DNA from 2 places in the Bacillus haimaensis genome. Region 1 is predicted to be linked to the other one. Evidence: a T-box and tRNA genes for the amino acid it is inferred to sense, from the RefSeq annotation. Region 1 holds a T-box; the other holds one or more tRNA genes.

Region 1 (7,258 bases):
AATCAGGCTTCAGCATCGGTCCTTGTTTAACAAATTCGGAAGGAGTTGACCCCAGTGGTGCATAGGCCACATCTCCAATTTGTACATATTTTCCGACTGTTAAGCTGTCATCCACTTTTGTCGGTGCGAATGCTGCGTTGAAGAGATCCTCACCAACAAGACCAGCTTGACGGCACAAATCGGATGGCAGCATGCCGGAAAGCTTACAGTAGCTGCGCTTTACAATTCCGCCTGGCATTTGGAATCGTTCGGTCGGAGCAATGTATTCCGGATTTACTTCGTGGGCTGCATTCAGTAATTGAGCCCATAGAACTTGGCTTCGTTGTGTTGGAGTATAACCTTTAACAGATTTTAGTACTCTTCTTTCATCATAGCCCATCCACAAGCCAAAGGTAACATTTGGGTTTGATCCCATCATCCAAATATCTTGTGTATCTTGTGTGGTACCAGTTTTTCCTGCCCAGTCAGCAGAGAATTGAAGATTGTTTCTTGCCGGAATTGCAGTACCTCTGCTGAACACATCACGCATCGTATCAATCATGAGGTAAGCTGTTTGTGGAGAGTAGATTTGAACAGGTTCTACTTTATGTTCATAAACAATTTCTCCATCACTTGTTTCAATTCTTTCAATCAAATAAGGCTCCACATAGTTACCGCCATTGGCGAATGTGACGTAGCCACCGGTATTCTCTTCAACAGTTACTCCATAAGTAGGAGCACCCAATACTGCAGAAGGATATTCAGCATCGCCAGGTGTTAGACCGGTAAATCCTTGCTTGTATAGAAATTCCATTGGTCGTTGAGGCAATATTTCCATATAGCCTCGAATAGCTGACAGGTTATGTGAGAGTCTTACGGCATCACGAGCTGTTACAAGACCATTAAACTTATTATTCCAGTTAAAAGGTTCCCAATAGCTGCCGTCTGGTTGAGGAACTCTTAATGGTATATCTGCCAAAATACTACCAGGCTGCAAAGTCCCCAATTCATAGGCTGGAGCATAGCCAAGCAACGGCTTCATCGTAGAACCGTTGTGACGATAGGTGCTTGTTGCAAAATTGACGGAAGATAATTCAAAGTCACGGCCACCAACAAAGCTCTTAATGGCACCAGTCTTGTTATCAATCATGACAGCGGCCACTTGTTCTGCATTATTCTTCATCAATTCCCCAGTTTCAGGGTCCGTCTTTTCCTGATAATCATAAGTTGCATCGAAATACTCGAAATTATCTTTCACTGCTTGCATCTTGTCATAAATATCCTTATCAATCGTGGTATAGATACGATACCCATTCTGTCTTAAAGCAGTATCTGCAAGCGATCGATATTGTTCCTTCAAATCTGGATTGTTCTCAAGGTCAGTTACTTCATAACCATCCTCAACGGCAAGCTGTTCCGAAATGATGTTCCTTGCTCTCTTTTCCAACTCAAACGTCACATGCGGATATTGCTCAATCGCTGAATTAGTTGGTGCAGTAAAATCCTTAGTTATATCGTACGCAATAGCTTCCTCGTACTGCTCATCTGTTATCTTGCCCATCGCATTCATCCGGTGAAGCACATAGCGCATTCTTTCAAGGCCTGGAGCCAATCCATCTACGTCCTTCACTTCTGCAGATCTTGTAAAGGGCGTATAGGCGAATGGGCTCTGCGGAAGTCCGGCGATAAAGGCCGCTTGCGGAATGGAAAGCTCGCTGATATCGACGCCGAAGATTCCTTCTGCCGCCGTTTGTGCTCCTGCGATGTTTCTACCGGAGGAATCTCTTCCAAAAGGGGAAACATTCAGGTAAGCTTCGAGTATTTCTTCTTTGCTGAAGTAATTTTCAAGACGAAGGGCTAAAAGGATCTCCTTCGCTTTACGATCGAAGGATACTTCATTGCTCAGCACCTGGTTCTTGATAAGCTGCTGTGTTAAGGTACTTCCCCCGTCTGGTTGGCGGAGTTCGTTACTTCCTGGACAATGGCCCGGACAATCGCTTTTGGCACGACGCCTTCATGTTCAAAAAAGTACTCATCCTCGGTTGACACAAGGGCATTAATTAAATGCTCGGATACGTTTTCCAGGTCCACTTCCTCACGGACGAGATCCGCGCGGTATTTCCCTAGATACACATCGTTTGCAAAAAACATCTCTGTTGATTCCTCGTAGTTGTAAATGTTTTTCCTCATATCTTCATAGGAACGGACTTCTTCATCTTTTACGAGTGCTGCAAAGTATCCTGCACCTGCACCACCTGCAAAGGATGCTCCGATCAATCCGATGACAAGGAAAATCAAGATTAGATTCCACACTACTAAATATGTAATGTTTGCACCTTTTTTCGTGTATTTATTGACGAAAATTTGATAAAAGGACTGCGTTTTTTCTTTGAACTTGTCGTAGTTTGACATAATTTATCTACCCCCCGGCAAATCATACTAATTATAGCATATTGCGGATTTCTAGCGACAAATTTTTTACTTTTTCCAGGATTTTGTTGACACTGAGCTTGCTCTTGTGATAAAAAGACTGTATATTATTTTTAACATAAGAGCGTAGACAGGAAAGAGTAGTGTATATGGGCTTGCTTAAAGAGAGCTGATGGTTGGTGCAAATCAGTACACCCTTATAGATGAATTACCTCCTTGAGCATCTTTTGGGAACGGCGTATTTGGCCTAGTAGCAAAAGACGGTGTGAACCGTTACATTTTTGAGTGGGAAAGCACATGCTGCTTTTCAATTAGGGTGGTACCGCGTATAAACTCGTCCCTTCTGTATGGAGGGATGGGTTTTTTTGTGTTTATTTTGAACAAAAGGAGCAAAAAACATGAATTTATTAGAGGATTTAAAATTTAGAGGCTTAGTGAATCAGGTTACAGATGAAGAGGGATTGGTGAAGCTTTTATCCGAGGAGAAGGTGAAATTGTACTCCGGCTTCGACCCGACAGGTGATAGCTTGCATATCGGCCACTTGCTTCCAATCTTGACGTTAAAAAGATTCCAGCAGGCAGGTCACCATCCGATTGCGTTGGTTGGTGGAGCAACTGGATTGATTGGTGATCCAAGCGGGAAGAAAGCGGAACGTACGTTGAATACGTCCGATATCGTAGTGGAGTGGTCCAACCGTATCAAAAATCAACTTTCGCAATTCCTGGATTTCAAAGCTGCTGAAAACCTTGCAGTAATCGCGAACAATCACGACTGGATCGGCGAAATGAATGTCATTACCTTTCTGCGTGATGTCGGGAAAAATTTCGGCCTGAACTACATGTTAGCAAAAGATTCCGTGCAATCCCGTATTGAGTCAGGGATCTCCTACACGGAATTCAGCTATATGATTCTTCAATCATTGGACTTTTTACATTTATACAAAGAGGAAAACTGTAAGATTCAAATCGGTGGAAGTGACCAATGGGGGAACATCACTGCGGGTCTTGAATTGATCCGTAAGTCTGAAGAGAATGCAAAGGCATTCGGGTTGACGATTCCGCTTGTTACGAAAGCAGATGGTACGAAATTCGGTAAAACGGAAGGCGGCGCGGTCTGGTTGGATCGTGAAAAGACTTCCCCATACGAGTTCTACCAGTTCTGGATCAACACGGATGATCGTGACGTTGTGAAATACTTGAAGTTCTTCACATTCTTATCTCACGAAGAAATCATGGAGCTGGAAAATGAGTTGCAGGAAGCACCTGAAAAACGCTCAGCGCATAAACGCCTGGCAGAAGAAGTGACGAAATTGGTGCACGGGGAAGCATCCCTTGAGCAGGCGATCCGCATTTCCAAAGCGCTGTTCAGCGGAAGCATTTCTGAATTGACAGGTGACGAAATCAAGCAGGGATTTGCAGATGTACCTTCCTTCACAATTGAAAATGAAGAGCAGCTGCAACTTGTGGAATTGCTTGTAGCAAGCAAGATCGCGCCATCCAAGCGCCAGGCCCGTGAGGATATCACAAACGGTGCCATCTCTATCAATGGAGAAAAAGTACAGGACCTTGCGTATGTCCTAGGGGATTCCGACCGAATCGAAGATCAATTTACTGTAATCAGAAGAGGGAAGAAGAAGTACTTCCTAATTAAATACTAAAGTTAGTGGAAAGAGGTGGATAAAATGTCCGCCTCTTTTTGTAAAGTAATTGCTTTTATGTATCTAGCTATTGATTGGAGCAATAGGCGAAGACTCCTTGAAAATGCGAGCATTTTCTGCGGCGATGTACCGCTTCCGAAGCCTTCCTTGTCCTGCGGGAGGTGGCGTTTAGTGGAGACCCCACAGGCGAAGCCGAGGAGGCACCACAAACGCCCCTTGGGTCGCTGCGCCTAGTGCGGAAATCAACAGCGGTCTTTAATGGGGAGAAACAAAAAAACACCACCGGAATCCGGTGGTGTTTCTTATCATTAACGAGAGTAGAACTCAACGATTAGAGCTTCGTTAATTTCAGCAGCTAACTCGGAACGCTCAGGTAAACGAGTGAAAGTTCCTTCTAAAGCGTCAGCATTGAAAGTAAGGTATTCTGGAACGAAGTTGTTTACTTCGATAGATTCCTTGATAGTGCTTAGGTTACGTGATTTTTCACGAACACCGATTACTTGACCAGCTTTCACGCGGAAAGATGGGATGTCTACGCGAGCTCCATCAACCGTGATGTGACCGTGGTTAACTAATTGGCGAGCTCCACGACGAGTGCGAGCTAGACCTAAACGGTAAACTACGTTGTCTAAACGAGATTCTAAAAGAACCATGAAGTTTTCACCGTGCTTACCTTGCATCTTGCCAGCAGCATCGAAAAGGCTACGGAATTGACGCTCATTTACACCGTACATGTGGCGTAATTTTTGTTTTTCTTGTAATTGTAAACCGTACTCAGAAATCTTTCTGCGTTGGTTTGGACCATGCTGTCCAGGAGCGTAAGGACGCTTTTCTAATTCCTTACCTGTTCCGCTTAATGAAATGCCTAGACGGCGAGAAAGTTTCCAACTTGGACCTGTATAACGAGCCATGAATGACTCCTCCTTCGTGTTATTATTTGTTGTAAAATAATAACAGATGCGACTAATCTACCCGACCATTTTGTTTTCATGTATCCTCGCTCTGCAGCAAAGAGTTACACGATACACCTCCGTTTTTATGGAACGGGGAACAAAATGAATCAACATAGCATACCACATAGGCTGCAATATTTTACACAAAGGCTATTATATCGGAAAAATGTATAGGAAGTCAAGGATAGAATCGAATAGTTTTGGGGAAAGGATGTTTTCAGTACATTTATTATACCACAACCAGAAAGCCGTCAATAATTTCGCTAAACGTGCGTGTCCGTCCTTATAGCTCCTATGGTATAATTTTCAATACAAATGCGTCGAGGAGAAATAAACATGTACAAAGAATCGAAAAAAGAAAAAATTATTCGCTTTCTTATTATTGGAGTCATCGGGATTACAACTTTGTATTTGTTTTCCGTACAATATGGTTCCGATGAAGAAAAAGAAAAGGCGAAACCTCCAAAACCATTCCAACCGATGGCTGTGGTCGTCCAGGAGAAAGATCAACAAAATCAGACTCCCGTCATTGCAATTGTAAAGGAACATGAAGAGAAGCCAATTCTTGTTACCTATAAGATAAATGAAAAAGATAATTACAAGTTTGACACGATAAATGCCATCGAGCTGAAGACTCATCCGACTCAACTTGAAAAGGACCCAAAGTCCAAAGGTATATGGCTGCAAACCGATGAGGAATGGATGCTCTATAATGAAGAGTTAAAAATGGAAAAAGGTGTTAAAAAAGAGGAGAATGAGGAAGAGAAAGATTATCAAGTCTCAATAGAAGAGACTGATACGAAACAGTATGTGGTGAAACTCTCCAATGAAGGGGGGTTTATCATTCAGAAATCCTTTGATGAAAAACCCATCTCGGTTCATAAGCTTTCGGAAAAGCATGATTTGTGGCTTGTCTTGTTTGAAAAAGATACTGTTTTGTTAATTCCTTAAAATAACACTAGGAAAATTTAACCTGTTACCGTTATAATATAGGTAAATAGTAATGTAAAAGGTGAAAAAAATGGAATCGACTAAAAAAATTCTTGAAATAAAAAGCAGAATATTAGATTTTTTTCTTTCGTCTTCTAATCTTACACAAGCTACATTTCTCACCATGCTGCAATCCATCCTAAAAGAAGAGCTGAAGGCGAATTCGGTCACCGTTACAATGGAAGAGTTTTCACCCATCTACGATCAGCTAAGAGTAAGGGAAGTGGGTGCCGTTTACCATAAAACTCTTGAAACAGGGGGAAGTGACTGGGGAAATGTCAACCTGCCTCTCTATGGGGACAAGGATTTTTTGGGTGCAGTAGAATTGCAATTTACCTCTCCATTACCTCTCTCATTAGTAAGCTTTGACGAGTTATCAAAAGAACTTTCCACAATCTTTCAACAATACAACCAATACATACATACAAGATTTGAAGAGAAGCAATACGAAGAATTGTATAAAGTGACATCCAAATTCCATTCTTCCATGAGGGTGGAAGGCATACTATCTGAAATTATCGAAATATTACGAAATACGTATGAGGATTTTTCATATTTGCTGCTGCTTACATCGGATAATGATGATCTGCAGCATCTGCCGGTAAAAAAATTGGATTTTGATGATTCTAACATGAGCGCAATGAATGCCTATGTGACAGGGGAAGTTCAGCTTGAGAACTGTATCAGGGACAGAAGAACCTATATTTATGTTCCGATAAAAGGGGAGCAGGGGATCTATGGCGTATTGCAGATTATCTCCCTGGATTCTTTCTATTTGCCTGAAAAAGAGCTGAAATTTATCACTTTGCTTGCCAACGCTACCGGAACTGCCCTTGAAAATGCACAACTGTATGAGCAGTCGAAGCAGGTCATTTCCGATCTGCAGCTGATCAATGAGACCTCCCATCAGTTAAATTCCAACCTGAGGCTTCAGGAAGTTACGGCATATATGATCAAGAAGATCATGCATTTCTTCGAGGCAAAAGAAGCGGCATTTGTCCTATATAAAGCTGGAGGGGCAGAGGTGCTGCCAGGGTCCACCGAATTTTTCCAGCAGGAGGATATCGGAGTCTATCTATCCCATATGCAGGATTATGTATATTCAGATGGAGAGCCGCTTTTTATCGGAGATCTACGTGTACATGAACGGCTTTCCAATCTGCCGTTTTGTTCCTGTATGATTATTCCGATGCATACCTCCAACGGCATTAAAGGAGCATGTGTCGTTACACACACACTGCCCTACTT
Region 2 (7,258 bases), 2.2 Mb from region 1:
AACGGACATTGGTCGTCATCGGCAAACGCAGGCACCGCTCTAAATTGCTCTGAATCAAGTCCTTCGGCAAACCGGTCGTCTCTCTCCCGAAAACAAAGAAGTAGTCTTTATCCAGACTGCTGTAATCAAAAGAGCTATGCGGCTTTGTTCCATACTTCGTAATATAGAAAAATTCCGCTTCCTTGTTCTTTTCAAACAACTCATCCAAAGAATCGTAATATAACACGTTCACAAATTCCCAATAATCCAGACCCGCTCTTTTCAGCATTTTATCATCTGTTGAAAAGCCCAAAGGTCGGATCAGGTGCAAAGTAGTGTTGGTTGCTGCACAAGTACGTGCAATGTTTCCTGTATTAGCCGGAATCTCTGGTTGATATAGTACAACATGTAATCCCACAATCGTCACCTCAATTTATACCTCAAATATTTCCTATACAACAATACCTTTTTATTGAATGAGAAGCAACCTTTAATTCCTGTCGATGATATGAAAAAACTTGTATTTGATATTCGGTGTATAAGCGGTGGAATCCTCATACTTCCAATACCGCATTCTACTATTATAAGTGTGCGCATTTACCAGTGGCTCATTATTCGGATCCTTGGCTACCACAATCGTATTATGGTCAAATCGACCATCACCTTCAAAATCATAACAGATGACATCCCCTGGCATGAGCAGATCCGCACGTGCCACTTCTCTTGACTTCATCCCCGATTTGGCAGTAGGGAGGTACCAGCGGAGGGCATTTGCGACAGTCCAGGTGTAGCTCCAGTCTTTGTTCCTCATCCACCACGCACCGCTTTTTTTCGGATAACCAACCATTGGAGCTCCGCCTTCATGCAAGCACTGAGAAATGTAATTTGTACAGTCCACATCAAATTTCTTGTACTTTGGATTAAACGTATTCCACCATTGCTCCGCGTAGCGAACTGCTTCCAACCTATTATAAGTAAATCTCACGTTCCTTTCCAAGTCTTCCTCCTCCATCGATGGAAGGGATACCTCCTGCATATTCACGCCCTCTTCATGCAGGGGTATATCCTGGACAACATCTTCTCCATGCCAAACTGCATAGCGTTGATCCGCTTCTTCCTCCATATACAGCTCTTCCTTAAGCTTTATGAGATACCTCACATGCACTTCATATATGGCTGCCTCTTCGTCCATATCCCTGTTCATGGATAGGATTCTCCCAGTTGCGTAACATTTCACGATTTCCGCACCTCGCCTGCGATGCATCTCCTGCTTACTTGAAATAGTATCTCCATTAATAATGGCTCTACCTGAATGCCTGCTTTTAGATACATATTGTTCCAACCTTTTCTGAATATGCAGCATAAGCTTCTCCCTCATGTACAACCCTCCATCATATTATCCTTATATTCATAGTATGATGGGGGATTGATAATCATTAGAAAAAGTTGGAATACAAAAAAAACGAGAGTTTCACCCCTCGCCTTTTAGCATCTCTATCCCTTTATCAATTTCAGATCGTACATCTTCATCCTTTTCTGTCTCTTTAAACTTAATTAATGCTTCCAGCGCAGATATATCTCCTATTTTTCCGACTGCCCAAGCAGCAGTACCACGTATAACAGGCCTAGTATCATTCTTCATCAATTCCAATAGATCAGGAACAGCCGTCTTGTCCTTATAATGTGCCAGCGCCAAAATGGCATTACGCTGGATAGGCTTCTTCCCTCTCCACGAGCCTGAAACCCTTTCAAACCTTTCCTTGAATTCCCTATTTGATATTGTGAGAAGAGGCTTCAACGTTGGCTTCACAATTTCTGGATCCGGCTCCATTTCAGGATGCAAATGAAAGTCCATCCCCTTGTTTTCAGGACATACCGTCTGACAGGTATCACAGCCATAAAGTCGGTTACCGATCTTCGTCCGATACTCCTCTGCCAGGAACCCTTTCGTCTGTGTCAAAAACGCAATGCATTTATTCGAATCGAGCTGTCCACCTTGAACAAGCGCTCCTGTCGGACATACCTCCACACATTTATTGCATGTACCGCAATTATCCTCCAAAGGCTTATCCGGTTCAAAGGCAATGGTCGTAATCATTTCCCCTAGATACACATAAGACCCAAACTCGGGAGTAATGATTGCACAGTTCTTACCGCTCCAGCCGATGCCTGCACGTTCTGCTACAGCACGGTCACTAAGCTCACCTGTATCAACCATTGATTTCATAGATGCATCAGGCTGTTTCTCCCTTATGAATGCCTCCAACTGCTGGAGCTTGTCCCTCAAAATATGATGATAGTCCATTCCCCAGGAAGCACGGCAGAAAATCCCTCTCCGATCCTCCCGTGTACTCCGTGGAGCATCCTTCAGCTTCGACGGATAGGCCAATGCGATGGCAATGATTGATTTAGCTCTTGGAAGCAGCAATTCAGGATTCGTCCTCTTCTCAATATCAGACTCCTCAAAGCCAGACTGAAACCCGTTTTCCTGCTGCACTCGCAACCTCTCTTTCAACCCGGTAAAAACACCTGCACTAGCAAATCCGATTTTATCGATACCTATCTCTTTGCTAAAAGCAATTATCTCGTCCTTCAACTTCCGGTTGGCTATATTCAAAATAAACACCTCCTCTATAAAAACTGCTTAAAGCCTTTCTATCATTCATCATTTCTATATCCTAAACGAAATATGATACACTTACCATATTGAAAACAATGGAAGGGATGAAAAGTATGCAAGTAACGCTGGAATCTATAGTCAAAAAACTTATCCCCAATGCAAAATTCGGTATCATATTCTATGAAGATATCACAATTGGCAGCTCCCCTCAAATGCTGAAAGGAAGGATCCGCCTTTTTCAGGAATCCTTGAACATAGACCTGCTTGAGAAAGAAATGAAAGACATACCAGGAATCATGGAATGGCGGTCTGTCTTCAAACAAACCGGCACAGACCCTTCCAGATATCGCCCTTCGGTTGAAGCCCTTTATCGCCGTATTAAAAAAGGACAGTTCCTGGAGCCTTTCAACTCTGCTGTAGACCTGAATAACTTCTTCTCCCTAAAATACGAAATCCCCCTAGGTATCTATGATTCCACAAAGATTAACGGGGACATCTCCATTACAATTGGAGAGGCAGAAAGCACCTACGAAGGACTCAATGGTCGGGAAATCAGCCTCAAGAACATGGTACATGCAAAAGACGCCACAAGCTCCTTCGGCAGTCCCTTTGTAGACAGCCAAAGAACCGCCATCACAGAAACCACCACTTCAGCAGTACAGATCATATACCTTAAGCCCTCCATGGACACAGAAGAATGCAAAAAAATGCTAGACGCCATTCTAAAAATGTTCACCCAAGTCCATGGCGGCACGGGACGCGTAGTCATGTTGGGGACAGGTTCCTTGTCCCACATAAACAACAGCATATAAATTGAGAGCCTCTTCATTTAACAAGAAGGGGCCTTTTGCATTCGCTGCCTTTTATGTATAAACTAAAAAACGCAATGCATCGTTTTCAAGAAACGAGACACTGCGTTATATACTATGTATGGAGCGGGTGATGGGAATCGAACCCACGACATCAGCTTGGAAGGCTGAGGTTTTACCATTAAACTACACCCGCATAGACAGGTTCGAGAACTTGTCTATACTTTAAGTACCGGTGGCCGGGGTCGAACCGGCACTCCAGAGGAACACGATTTTGAGTCGTGCGCGTCTGCCAATTCCGCCACACCGGCATAACAATAAAACAACTATTCAAATGGTGCCGAGGACCGGAATCGAACCGGTACGGTAGTCACCTACCGCAGGATTTTAAGTCCTGTGCGTCTGCCAGTTCCGCCACCCCGGCTTATATCTATATAAGCCTTCGTTTTTTGAATAGTGGAGGTGGCAACCGGATTTGAACCGGTGATAAAGGTTTTGCAGACCTTGGCCTTACCACTTGGCTATGCCACCTGAATGTTATATGGAGCGGAAGACGGGATTCGAACCCGCGACCCCCACCTTGGCAAGGTGGTGTTCTACCACTGAACTACTTCCGCAAAATGGCTGGGCTAGCTGGATTCGAACCAACGCATGTCGCAGTCAAAGTGCGATGCCTTACCGCTTGGCTATAGCCCAATAATATTGCTATTAATATTTATGCTATTTGTATTGATCTATATGAGTAAATCAATCATTTAAAAAATAATGGGGCGACTGATGGGAATCGAACCCACGAATGCCTGAACCACAATCAGGTGCGTTAACCACTTCGCCACAACCGCCACAATATTAATAAAAATTGGCAGGGGCAGTAGGAATCGAACCCACACCGGAGGTTTTGGAGACCTCTGTTCTACCGTTAAACTATGCCCCTATAGATGAATATGTTACTCTTTTTTAGAAAATGGTGGAGGGGGGCAGATTCGAACTGCCGAACCCGAAGGAGCGGATTTACAGTCCGCCGCGTTTAGCCACTTCGCTACCCCTCCATATATGTGGTGCCGGCGATAGGAGTCGAACCCACGACCTACTGATTACAAGTCAGTTGCTCTACCAACTGAGCTACACCGGCAAATGAAAACTTTTCAAGGAAAATGGTGGCTCGGGACGGAATCGAACCGCCGACACATGGATTTTCAGTCCATTGCTCTACCAACTGAGCTACCGAGCCTTAAAAATGGCGGTCCCGACCGGGATCGAACCGGCGATCTCCTGCGTGACAGGCAGGCATGTTAACCGCTACACCACGGGACCATTTTGGTTGCGGGGACAGGATTTGAACCTGCGACCTTCGGGTTATGAGCCCGACGAGCTACCAGACTGCTCCACCCCGCGATAATATTAATTAAGTTATGACTTATAGTATTCTATAAAAACTTAATGGTGGAGGATGACGGGATCGAACCGCCGACCCTCTGCTTGTAAGGCAGATGCTCTCCCAGCTGAGCTAATCCTCCAATGTAATAAAAGTTATTTTCAAAAGGAATATTTTTTTCGCTAGCGCGATTTGGTTAGTTATTTTCGCTAGCGCGAAAAAACTTTGGTGACCCGTACGGGATTCGAACCCGTGTTACCGCCGTGAAAGGGCGGTGTCTTAACCGCTTGACCAACGGGCCAATAAATAATGGCGGAGAGCAAGGGATTTGAACCCTTGAGACGGCGTTGACCGTCTACACGATTTCCAATCGTGCTCCTTCGGCCACTCGGACAGCTCTCCATAATATGGCTCCACCAGTAGGATTCGAACCTACGACCCTTCGGTTAACAGCCGAATGCTCTACCGCTGAGCTATGGTGGATCAATATCAGCCTGGCAACGTCCTACTCTCACAGGGGGACAGCCCCCAACTACCATCGGCGCTGAAGAGCTTAACTTCCGTGTTCGGTATGGGAACGGGTGTGGCCTCTTCGCCATCATTACCAGACAAATATTATTATAATATATCTTTGAAGAAAATCAAGCATTTTTTTGCTATATTCCTTCAAAACTAGATAACGTTTTTCTTATCAAGATTCACAAGTGTCGTTCATTGTTTTTTGGTTAAGTCCTCGATCGATTAGTATTCGTCAGCTCCACATGTCGCCATGCTTCCACCTCGAACCTATCTACCTGATCATCTTTCAGGGATCTTACTTACCGAAGTAAAAGGAAATCTCATCTTGAGGGGGGCTTCATGCTTAGATGCTTTCAGCACTTATCCCGTCCGCACGTAGCTACCCAGCTATGCCTTTGGCAAGACAACTGGTACACCAGCGGTGCGTCCATCCCGGTCCTCTCGTACTAAGGACAGCTCCTCTCAAATTTCCTGCGCCCACGACGGATAGGGACCGAACTGTCTCACGACGTTCTGAACCCAGCTCGCGTACCGCTTTAATGGGCGAACAGCCCAACCCTTGGGACCGACTACAGCCCCAGGATGCGATGAGCCGACATCGAGGTGCCAAACCTCCCCGTCGATGTGGACTCTTGGGGGAGATAAGCCTGTTATCCCCGGGGTAGCTTTTATCCGTTGAGCGATGGCCCTTCCATGCGGAACCACCGGATCACTAAGCCCGACTTTCGTCCCTGCTCGACTTGTAGGTCTCGCAGTCAAGCTCCCTTGTGCCTTTACACTCTGCGAATGATTTCCAACCATTCTGAGGGAACCTTTGGGCGCCTCCGTTACTCTTTAGGAGGCGACCGCCCCAGTCAAACTGCCCACCTGACACTGTCTCCCAGCCCGATAAGGGCTGCGGGTTAGAATTTCAATACAGCCAGGGTAGTATCCCACCGACGCCTCCACCGAAGCTAGCGCTCCGGCTTCTCAGGCTCCTACCTATCCTGTACAAGCTGTACCAAAATTCAATATCAGGCTACAGTAAAGCTCCACGGGGTCTTTCCGTCCTGTCGCGGGTAACCTGCATCTTCACAGGTACTATAATTTCACCGAGTCTCTGGTTGAGACAGTGCCCAGATCGTTACGCCTTTCGTGCGGGTCGGAACTTACCCGACAAGGAATTTCGCTACCTTAGGACCGTTATAGTTACGGCCGCCGTTTACTGGGGCTTCGGTTCAAAGCTTCGCTTGCGCTAACCTCTCCCCTTAACCTTCCAGCACCGGGCAGGCGTCAGCCCCTATACTTCGCCTTACGGCTTCGCAGAGACCTGTGTTTTTGCTAAACAGTCGCCTGGGCCTATTCACTGCGGCTCTCTCGGGCTTTAACACCCTAACAGAGCACCCCTTCTCCCGAAGTTACGGGGTCATTTTGCCGAGTTCCTTAACCAGAGTTCTCTCGCTCACCTTAGGATTCTCTCCTCGCCTACCTGTGTCGGTTTGCGGTACGGGCACCATACTCCTCGCTAGAGGCTTTTCTTGGCAGTGTGAAATCAGGAACTTCGGTACTATATTTCCCTCGCTGTCACAGCTCAGCCTTATAGGAGAAGCGGATTTGCCTACTTCTCAGCCTTGCTGCTTAGACGCACATATCCAACAGTGCGCTTACCCTATCCTTCTGCGTCCCCCCATTGCTCAAACGGAGTGGAGGTGGTACAGGAATATCAACCTGTTATCCATCGCCTACGCCTTTCGGCCTCGGCTTAGGTCCCGACTAACCCTGAGCGGACGAGCCTTCCTCAGGAAACCTTAGGCATTCGGTGGAAGGGATTCTCACCCTTCTTTCGCTACTCATACCGGCATTCTCACTTCTAAGCGCTCCACCAGTCCTTCCGGTCTAGCTTCAACGCCCTTAGAACGCTCTCCTACCACTGTTCGTAAGAACAGTCCGCAGCTTCGGTGATACGTTTAGCCCCGG

The links. The T-box of region 1 lies ahead of tyrS (tyrosine--tRNA ligase). A T-box ahead of a tRNA ligase gene usually reads a tRNA of that ligase, here a tRNA-Tyr.
Region 2: it encodes a tRNA-Tyr, which carries the amino acid that the T-box ahead of tyrS (tyrosine--tRNA ligase) is inferred to sense. The anticodon was not compared.

The regions. Positions count from the first base shown of each region.
Region 1 is NZ_CP158164.1:581,132-588,389, forward strand. Features, by position in the region: gene ABN702_RS02795 (penicillin-binding transpeptidase domain-containing protein) at 1-1,570, opposite strand, end outside; partial or broken gene ABN702_RS02800 (transglycosylase domain-containing protein) at 1,607-2,391, opposite strand; T-box leader at 2,528-2,754, shown strand; gene tyrS (tyrosine--tRNA ligase) at 2,808-4,067, shown strand; gene rpsD (30S ribosomal protein S4) at 4,376-4,978, opposite strand; gene ABN702_RS02815 (hypothetical protein) at 5,357-5,971, shown strand; gene ABN702_RS02820 (diguanylate cyclase domain-containing protein) at 6,042-7,258, shown strand, end outside.
Region 2 is NZ_CP158164.1:2,923,350-2,930,607, forward strand. Features, by position in the region: gene trmL (tRNA (uridine(34)/cytosine(34)/5-carboxymethylaminomethyluridine(34)-2'-O)-methyltransferase TrmL) at 1-406, opposite strand, end outside; gene ABN702_RS14830 (amidase domain-containing protein) at 470-1,357, opposite strand; gene queG (tRNA epoxyqueuosine(34) reductase QueG) at 1,451-2,590, opposite strand; gene ABN702_RS14840 (B3/4 domain-containing protein) at 2,713-3,411, shown strand; tRNA gene ABN702_RS14845 (tRNA-Gly) at 3,531-3,604, opposite strand; tRNA gene ABN702_RS14850 (tRNA-Leu) at 3,639-3,719, opposite strand; tRNA gene ABN702_RS14855 (tRNA-Leu) at 3,744-3,832, opposite strand; tRNA gene ABN702_RS14860 (tRNA-Cys) at 3,866-3,939, opposite strand; tRNA gene ABN702_RS14865 (tRNA-Gly) at 3,951-4,025, opposite strand; tRNA gene ABN702_RS14870 (tRNA-Gln) at 4,030-4,104, opposite strand; tRNA gene ABN702_RS14875 (tRNA-His) at 4,175-4,250, opposite strand; tRNA gene ABN702_RS14880 (tRNA-Trp) at 4,269-4,342, opposite strand; tRNA gene ABN702_RS14885 (tRNA-Tyr) at 4,374-4,457, opposite strand; tRNA gene ABN702_RS14890 (tRNA-Thr) at 4,465-4,540, opposite strand; tRNA gene ABN702_RS14895 (tRNA-Phe) at 4,564-4,639, opposite strand; tRNA gene ABN702_RS14900 (tRNA-Asp) at 4,647-4,722, opposite strand; tRNA gene ABN702_RS14905 (tRNA-Met) at 4,727-4,803, opposite strand; tRNA gene ABN702_RS14910 (tRNA-Val) at 4,850-4,925, opposite strand; tRNA gene ABN702_RS14915 (tRNA-Glu) at 5,010-5,084, opposite strand; tRNA gene ABN702_RS14920 (tRNA-Ser) at 5,094-5,185, opposite strand; tRNA gene ABN702_RS14925 (tRNA-Asn) at 5,192-5,266, opposite strand; rRNA gene rrf (5S ribosomal RNA) at 5,276-5,392, opposite strand; rRNA gene ABN702_RS14935 (23S ribosomal RNA) at 5,505-7,258, opposite strand, start outside.